2 regions of the Aquisalimonas sp. 2447 genome follow, and region 1 is predicted to be linked to the other one. Evidence: riboswitches for the same ligand, from Rfam matches in the RefSeq annotation. Region 1 holds a riboswitch; the other holds the start of a gene.
What was found. A riboswitch is a leader RNA that binds a small molecule or an ion and turns the genes downstream of it on or off. The one in region 1 is predicted to bind cobalamin.

Region 1 (3,805 bases):
CAGTTACGGGCGAATTTCCAGCCGGCGCGCAGGTTCACCAAGCCGAAACCCGAAAGACGTTCTTCGTTCTCAGCGGCGTTGTACCTGTCACCCTGTACCAGGCCGGTGACCCCCAGTGATACCGCGCCCATTTGCCGGTCGACGTCTAGGCGCGCGCTCTGCCTCGCCCGCCGGGCGAGGCGATTGCCGGTCTCCCGGTCCCGCGGGTCCATAAGGGTCGCGGCAGCATTGATTTCTACGCTTCCTAGCCGGCGGCCGGCGGCCACCTCTAAACCCTGAATCCTGGCCCGAGCCACGTTCTGCGGGGAAAACGTGGCTGCATCGAACTGGATCAGATCATCCACATGGGTTTCGAAGAGGGCGACGTCCCAGTAGCCCGTCCGGTACTGGCCTCGAAAACCGAGTTCGGCGGTCTGGGAACGTTCCGGAGACAGATCGGGATTGCCGAAGCCGGGGAAATAAAGATCATTGAACGTCGGCGCCCGAAACGCAGTGCCGTAACTCAAGCGTACGCGGTGGGCGTTGTCCAGCCGGACGCCAATGGCGGCGGCGCCGGTTGCCCGATCACCGAACGCCTCATTGTCGTCCCAGCGAAGGCTCAACTGAAGATCGGCATCGTCCAGCACGAAAACGGTTTGGCCGAATACCGCTCGATTATCACGCCCGTCTTCGTCGTAGTCGGTGGATCCGTCCACTTCATCGCGTACGAACTCCGCACCAAAAACCACGTCGTGCGGCCCGGCCGCATGGTGGTTCTCTATGCGCGCGGTACGCGTGCGCGTGTCAAATACAGAGTCGTCGTCCACCTGCTCTTCTTCGTCGCGAGCCTCACTGAACTGAACCGACGTCAGCCAGACTGGCGAAACCGGCACAGTGAGCTCCGTTCCGGCGGCCTGCTTGACGAAATCCGTTCTACCGCCATCGAAGGCCGTCCGCCCATGCGCCCGAAAACCCGTCAAACCGAGTTCGATACCACCGTCGAACCGGTGAGACAGGCGAGCCAAGCCAGAGGTGTTCCGGAAACCCCGATCATCGCCACCTTCGCGCACCTCGACACCGTCGGTATGGAAGTGATTCAACCCCAGGCTGTAAGCCGTGTTTCCGGCGCTGCCGGAGAAGCCTGCACCGTATTCGTGAGATCCGAACGAACCCGCACCGCCCTGAATCCAGGCGGTGTCACGGTCCCGGCCGTCGGGCGTGAACGCCTGTATGACACCCCCAGTCGCGTCCGCACCATAGAGACTCGCTCGCGGCCCTCTCACGACTTCGATCTGATCCACCAGTTGCGGCGGGATGAACTGCCATGGCGGATTGCCATTTGTCGCAGATCGGATGCGGATCCCGTCGATGAGTAGCACGGTGGACTCCGCGCCGGTGCCGCGCGTGTAGATGCTGGTGCCCTTGCCGAAGGAGCCCGTGGTCGAGATATCGATACCTGGTTGCCCGCGAAGCACATCCGACAATTCGCGCGGCTGCTGCTGATCCAGGGTCTCGCGGTCGATGACGGTCACGGAGCTGAGACTCTCATCCACCGTCTGGGTGGACAGTGTCGGCGTCACCACCAGTGGGTTGAGCTGGAGCGTGGGTTCGTCGTCGGCGGCTGTCGCCAACGGAATCAGACAGGCGGTCGCCAAAGCGGCCTGGCGGGTTGAAATCATACGCATTGTGGTCCCCTTCGCCGTGCCACCCGCACGGACTTGATCTGGTTTTGGATTGGTGGCGCGTGCGGCGGGTTTTCACAGGGCGGCGGGCGCGGAGGCGGGTCTGCCGGCCTGTGCGTCGCCCTCCGCAACGCGCGGCATACCCGGCAGGCCGGTCTACGGGCTGATGAGCGGGGTGAGGGTTCATCCCTGGGCGACCGCCTTCCCGTGCATCGTGCACAGTGGCTTTGTAGCCGCCTTTGACTCAAACACCGTTGCGGGGGCAGCGCCGGACTGGGGCCGCATGCCTGGGTGGCGGGCCGGTACCGGCTTCCCGTTTCATCCCGACGCCGCATTCGGAAACGGCGAGGGACACCTGCTGGGAGACAGGCAAGCTAGCAAGGGGGTGGTGTCGAGTCAAATGCAGGGCCGTTTTTGCGGTGCATCAAGATGCACCCTACGAGGTGGTAGCGTGGCAGGTTCGTGCCAGCGTTTGGTCCAGGCGCTCCAGAGTGGCGGAGTCCGGAGGCAGACCGAAGCGCAGTGCAGACGGCTGCTCAAACAGCCGCACGAGAATGCCCTGCTGGGCCAGTTCGTGGTGGATGGTCGCCGCCTGCGGATGCGGGCAGTAGCGGAACAGCGGGGTGCCTCCGGCAGGGGGCAGTCCATGGCGCCCGAGCGTTGTGTCCAGCGCGCTGGCGGCGTCGGCCAGCCATTGGCGTGCCTGGGTCTGCCAGACGGTGTCGGCCAGGGACCGGGCCATGAGCCAGCGGGTGGGATGGCTGACCGCCCAGGGGCCCAGCACTTGGTCGAGGGCCTGGCAGACGGACTGCGGTGCGAGCAGCAGGCCGCCGCGCAGTCCCGCAAGGCCGAAGAACTTGCCCAGGGAGCGCAGCACCAGGAGTCCGTCACGGTCGGCCCAGGGGGCAAGGCTGATCCCGGGGGTCGGATCGACAAACGCCTCGTCCACCACCAGCCACCCCCCGCGGGCGGCGAGGGTCGCATGCCAGGCCAGCAGTCGGTCCACGGGAACTGCCAGCCCGGTGGGATTGTTGGGATGGATCCACACCAGCGCATCCAGTTCGGCGATCTGCCCGTCCACAGCATCGTGGGCGACGGGAACCACCGTATGCCCCGCCTGTTGCCACCACCAGGCATGCTCCGCATAACCCGGCTGCGGCACGCCAACCCGGCAGGCGGGCCGCAGCCGCGGCAGGCCCTGAATGGCGGCCTGACTACCGGCGACGGGCAGGCAGCCGGCATGCGGCGGTGCGCCGGCCCAGCGGCGGGCAACGGCGTCGAGGCCGTCGTCCGCCTCCGGCAGCCGCTGCCAGACTTCGGTCGGTACCGCGGGCACAGGCCAGGGACGCGGATTGATGCCCGTGGACAGGTCCAGCCAGTCGCCCACCGGGATGTCGTAGTCCCGGGCGGCGCGATTCAACCGCCCGCCGTGGTCAGGGCCCATAGGCCGCCTCCAACAGCAATCAGTACAAGCCACAGCATGACGGCGCGGCGGACCAGGCGAATGGCAGCGGCGATGGCGTCGGCGGCGGGCGCCGGACCGGTGCCGAGTCGTGGCCGCTTTTTCCACCCCCCGTGATAGGGCGCATCGCCCCCCAGGGTCACGCCGAGGGCGCCGGCGCCGGCAGCCATCACCGGGCCGGCGTTGGGGCTGTCCCACGCCGCCGCCTGGCTGCGCCAGCAACGCCACGCGGAGGCTGTCTGCCCCACCAGCGCGTAACTCAGCGCGGTCAGGCGAGCGGGGATCCAGTTCAGAACGTCATCCAGACGGGCGACAAACCAGCCGAAACGATGATACCGCGCCGTGCGGTAACCCCACATGGCGTCCAGGGTATTCACCAGCCGGTGCAGGATCACCCCGGGCACCCCCGCCACGATGAACCAGAACAGACTGGCGAACACAGCGTCGGCGCCATTTTCCAGCACCGACTCCACGGTGGCGACGGCGACGCCGCTGTCCTCCAGTTGCCCGGTATCGCGACTGACCAGGGCGCCCACCGCGGTGCGCGCCCCCGTCAGATCACCCGCTGAAAGGGGTGCTGCCACCGCCCGCGCATGTTCCGTGAGACTGCGCAGGCCCAGCGCCAGATAGAGCACCAGGGCCTCCAACAGCAGGACCAGTGGCAACGGGACGACCGCGATAA
Region 2 (3,805 bases), 190 kb from region 1:
CGGTCTGCCGCGCCCGGTCCGCCAGCCCCAGGAGCTCCAGCACCGCCTGGGTGCGCTGCCGGGCGCGGCGGGGGGAGAGGCCGTAGTAGGCCGCCTGGCTGGCGACGATCTCGCCCACGGGCTCGAAACTATTGAAGTTCACCTCCTGGGGCACCAGCCCGATTCGTCGCCGGGCGGCGACCGGCTCCCGCGCCAGGTCGTGGCCGAACACCCGGATGCGACCCCGCTCCAGGCGCACCAGCGAACTCAGCAGCCCGATCAGCGTGGTCTTGCCGGCGCCGTTGGGGCCCAGCAGGCCGAAGAACGCGCCCGCCCGCACTTGGAGATCCACGCCATCGAGCCCGACGCGGCCGCTGGCGTAGCGCTTGGCGAGCCCTTCCATGTGCAGTGCCGGTGTGCTCATGTGACTCCCTGTTCCGCCGTGCCCACCAGGCGCCCACCGCGGTCCACGGCGCACACGTCCAGGGCGATGTCGTCGGGCAGACGGCGGCGTGCCTGATCGAAGGCGCGGGCGCAGATGCGGTCCCCCAGCGGGATGCCCGTCTCCCGGCACAGCGCCAGGGCCTCGATGCTGGTATTGCAGGCGCGCATGCGTGCCTGCAGCTCGGCGGCTGCCCCCAGGGCCCCGGCCTCGTCGGCGAGGCCGTCCAGGTCGATACTGCACTTGCGGCTGTGGGTGTCCGCGTGGCCGGCGGCGAATTTGCTCAACTTGCCGAAACCGCCGGCCAGGGTGACCCGGGACAGGGGGTGGTGGCGGATGTACTTGAGCACGCCGCCGATGAGATCGCCCATCTCGATCAGGGCCATGTCGTCCAGGCCGTAGCGCTCCCGCGCCAGCGCTTCACTGGAGCCGCCGGTGCAGCACGCCACGTGTTCAATGCCGTTGGCGCGGGCCACGTCCACGGACTGGTGGATGGAGGCGATGTAGGCGGCGCAGGAGAACGGCCGGACGATGCCGGTGGTGCCCAGGATCGACAGCCCGCCCTGGATACCGAGCCGGCCGTTCATGGTGCGCTGGGCAATCCTTTCACCGTCGTCCACGCCCACTGTTACGTCGAAACCGCCGGCGTAGTCGGCACCGGTTGCGCACTCCAGCAGGTGATCGGTGATCATCCGGCGCGGCACCGGATTGATGGCCGGCTCGCCCACGGGCACCGGCAGACCGGAGCGGGTGACCGTGCCCACGCCGTCGCCGGCGTGAAAGACCACGCCCACCGCGGCGCGCAGGCGCACATGCGCCCAGACCCGGGCGCCGTGGGTGGCATCGGGATCGTCGCCGCCGTCCTTGATCACACCGGCCAGGGCGCCATCGGCAATGGCGGTGGCATCGTTGAGCGTGAGCTCCACCGTCTGGCCGCGCGGCAGCACCACTCCCGTGGCCGCTCCGGCGGCTTGACCCAGCGCCAGGCGCGCCGCGGCCACCGCGGCGGCGGTGGCGCACACGCCGGTACTCAGACCGGTGCGCAGGGCACCGGCCGACTCCCGGCTCTCCGGGCGCATGGTGGCGCTGGTCGTGGTTGCGTGATGATTGTCCGTCACCGGCACGTTCCTGGTCAGGGGAACCGGGGCAGGCAAGGGGGAATCAGGTGTCAACGGCTTCGGCAGGTCCGGCGCGCTTGACCCGGTTCCACCGCACCCCGCGGTTCCAGGCTCCTGCAGGCCGGTCTCCGGGCTCGTGGATGGGGGCGCGTTGCACTCCCGGCGGACTGCCTTCCCGGCGCGCCGTGGGGCGCAGCCAGTGGCGTCGATCATCCGCCCTGTCCACCTACCGTTGCGGGGGCAGCGCCGGACTTGCGATGGAGATCGCGCACCGGCTTCCCGATTCTCCTCGCAACCGGTCTGGCTGCGAGACACCTGCGGAACACGGCACCTTAGGTGAGGGGGGCGGGAGGGTCAAGTTGGCGACCTGCAGGGAATTATTTCTTATTTGTACAATCCATATACAATAATGCTGACGCCGATGACAGAGCGATACGACCATGACAGCCAACGCTGACGCCGACCGATTCGATGCCACCGTCGATCCCGCCGAGGTGGAACGCTACCGCGCGCTGGCGGACATGTGGTGGCAGCGTGACGGCAAGCTGTGGCCGCTACACGTACTGAACGAGCTGCGGACCGGTTACATCCGCGACCAGCTGGCAGCACTGCACGGCCGGGACCCCGCGGACCCGGAGCCCCTGCGCGGCCTGCGCATGCTGGATATCGGTTGCGGCGGCGGTCTGCTGAGCGAGGCCATGGCACGGCTGGGCGCCGACGTCCACGGCGTGGACGTGGTGGACAGCAACACCCAGGTGGCGCGACTGCATGCCGCCGAACAGGGGCTCGCCATCGACTACGAAACCACCACCGCGGAAGCACTCACCGAGCGCGGCGCCCGCTACGACGTCGTGCTGAACATGGAGGTGGTGGAACACGTGGCCGATCTTCCGGCCTTCATGGCGGCGGTGAACCGACTGGTGGCTCCCGGCGGCCACACGTTCGTGGCCACCATCAACCGCAACCCGGTGTCGTACGTGGTGGCCATCCTGGGGGCGGAGTACATCTTCCGGCTACTGCCCAAGGGCACGCACCAGTGGTCGCGCTTTCCCACCCCGGAGGAAATCGACACGCTGCTGCAGCGGGACGGCATCCGCGTCATTCGCCGTACTGGCGTGAAGGTCAATCCGCTCACCCGCCGCATGTGGCTGTCACCCTCGCTGAGCGTGAACTACATGCTGCTGGCGGAGCGGGGGAGACACGCCCGCGCCTGAAGAAACACCAAGCCAGGCGCGTCAGTGCATAGAGGGCGATGACAACGATCCGTTGCCTAGTGGGCGGACTCGCCGGGCTCCAGGGCGGGCTCGACCTCGATGATGCGCGCGGAACGGCTTTCCACGTCCACGTCGATGCGGTACTCGCCGGGTTGCAGCACATCCGTGGACAGCGCTTCTTCCACCACCTCGCGCTCCTCATCGGTGAGCGCGCCGCCATGCTCGTTTACAAGCTCCACTGCGTTATCCTCGGCGCCAGCAACAGCGAAGGTCAGCAGCGTGAAGCCGGCCGTGAATACTGCGCGCAACAGGAATCTCGTCATGCAAGTTCTCCACATCGGACGCCGCCCATCCCATGGCTGATAGCGACGTCATCATCGTTGGCGCCGGCGCGGCGGGCATTGCCGCGGCCCGACATCTGCAACGTCAGGGTCTCCACTGCCGGATCATCGAGGCCGGCGACCGCATCGGCGGGCGAGCGTGGAGTGATGGTACCAGCCTCGGTGTGCCCTTCGACCGGGGGTGTGCCTGGTTTCACTGCGGCGGCCGCAACCCCCTGGTGCCCCTGGCCGACATCCACGAAATCACCTACGGCGGCAATCCCTGGAACGCCTATCATCTCCAGAGCGGGCTCCTGGACGCCATGGAGTCCAGGCGACTGCGGGAGAGGGTTGCGGCGGACGTGGAATCACTCTGCGCTGCCGGGCGCGCTGGGCGGGATCCGTCCGCCGCCGACATGCTCGACCCCGAAGCCCCGCACCGCGCGGTGCGGGATTACCTGATCTCCGCCATCAACGGCGTCGCCCTCGAAGACTATGCCTGTGCCGAAGCCGCCGCCGATGATGACACTGGCGAGAACTGGATCGTCCATCAGGGGATCGGCACCCTCATGACACGCCTCGCCAACGGCCTTGACGTGGTGACCGGCTGCCCGGTGCGGTGGGTGGACACCACGGAGCCGGAGGTCCGCGTGGGAACCGATGACGGCACCTTCAGCGCCGGCGCTGTCCTGGTCACCGTGTCCACCGGCGTGCTCGCCGCAGGGGCCATCG

Region 2: it holds a riboswitch for cobalamin, as region 1 does, so the genes downstream of both, KU884_RS18525 (cobalt-precorrin-5B (C(1))-methyltransferase) here and KU884_RS00565 (TonB-dependent receptor domain-containing protein) in region 1, are expected to answer to the same signal.

What each region holds. Positions count from the first base shown of each region.
Region 1 is NZ_CP050695.1:124,311-128,115, reverse strand. Features, by position in the region: gene KU884_RS00565 (TonB-dependent receptor domain-containing protein) at 1-1,664, opposite strand, end outside; cobalamin riboswitch at 1,793-2,035, opposite strand; gene cobD (threonine-phosphate decarboxylase CobD) at 2,098-3,105, opposite strand; gene cbiB (adenosylcobinamide-phosphate synthase CbiB) at 3,078-3,805, opposite strand, start outside.
Region 2 is NZ_CP050695.1:3,906,817-3,910,621, forward strand. Features, by position in the region: gene KU884_RS18520 (ABC transporter ATP-binding protein) at 1-403, opposite strand, end outside; gene KU884_RS18525 (cobalt-precorrin-5B (C(1))-methyltransferase) at 400-1,500, opposite strand; cobalamin riboswitch at 1,641-1,873, opposite strand; gene ubiG (bifunctional 2-polyprenyl-6-hydroxyphenol methylase/3-demethylubiquinol 3-O-methyltransferase UbiG) at 1,980-2,753, shown strand; gene KU884_RS18535 (hypothetical protein) at 2,810-3,076, opposite strand; gene KU884_RS18540 (NAD(P)/FAD-dependent oxidoreductase) at 3,109-3,805, shown strand, end outside.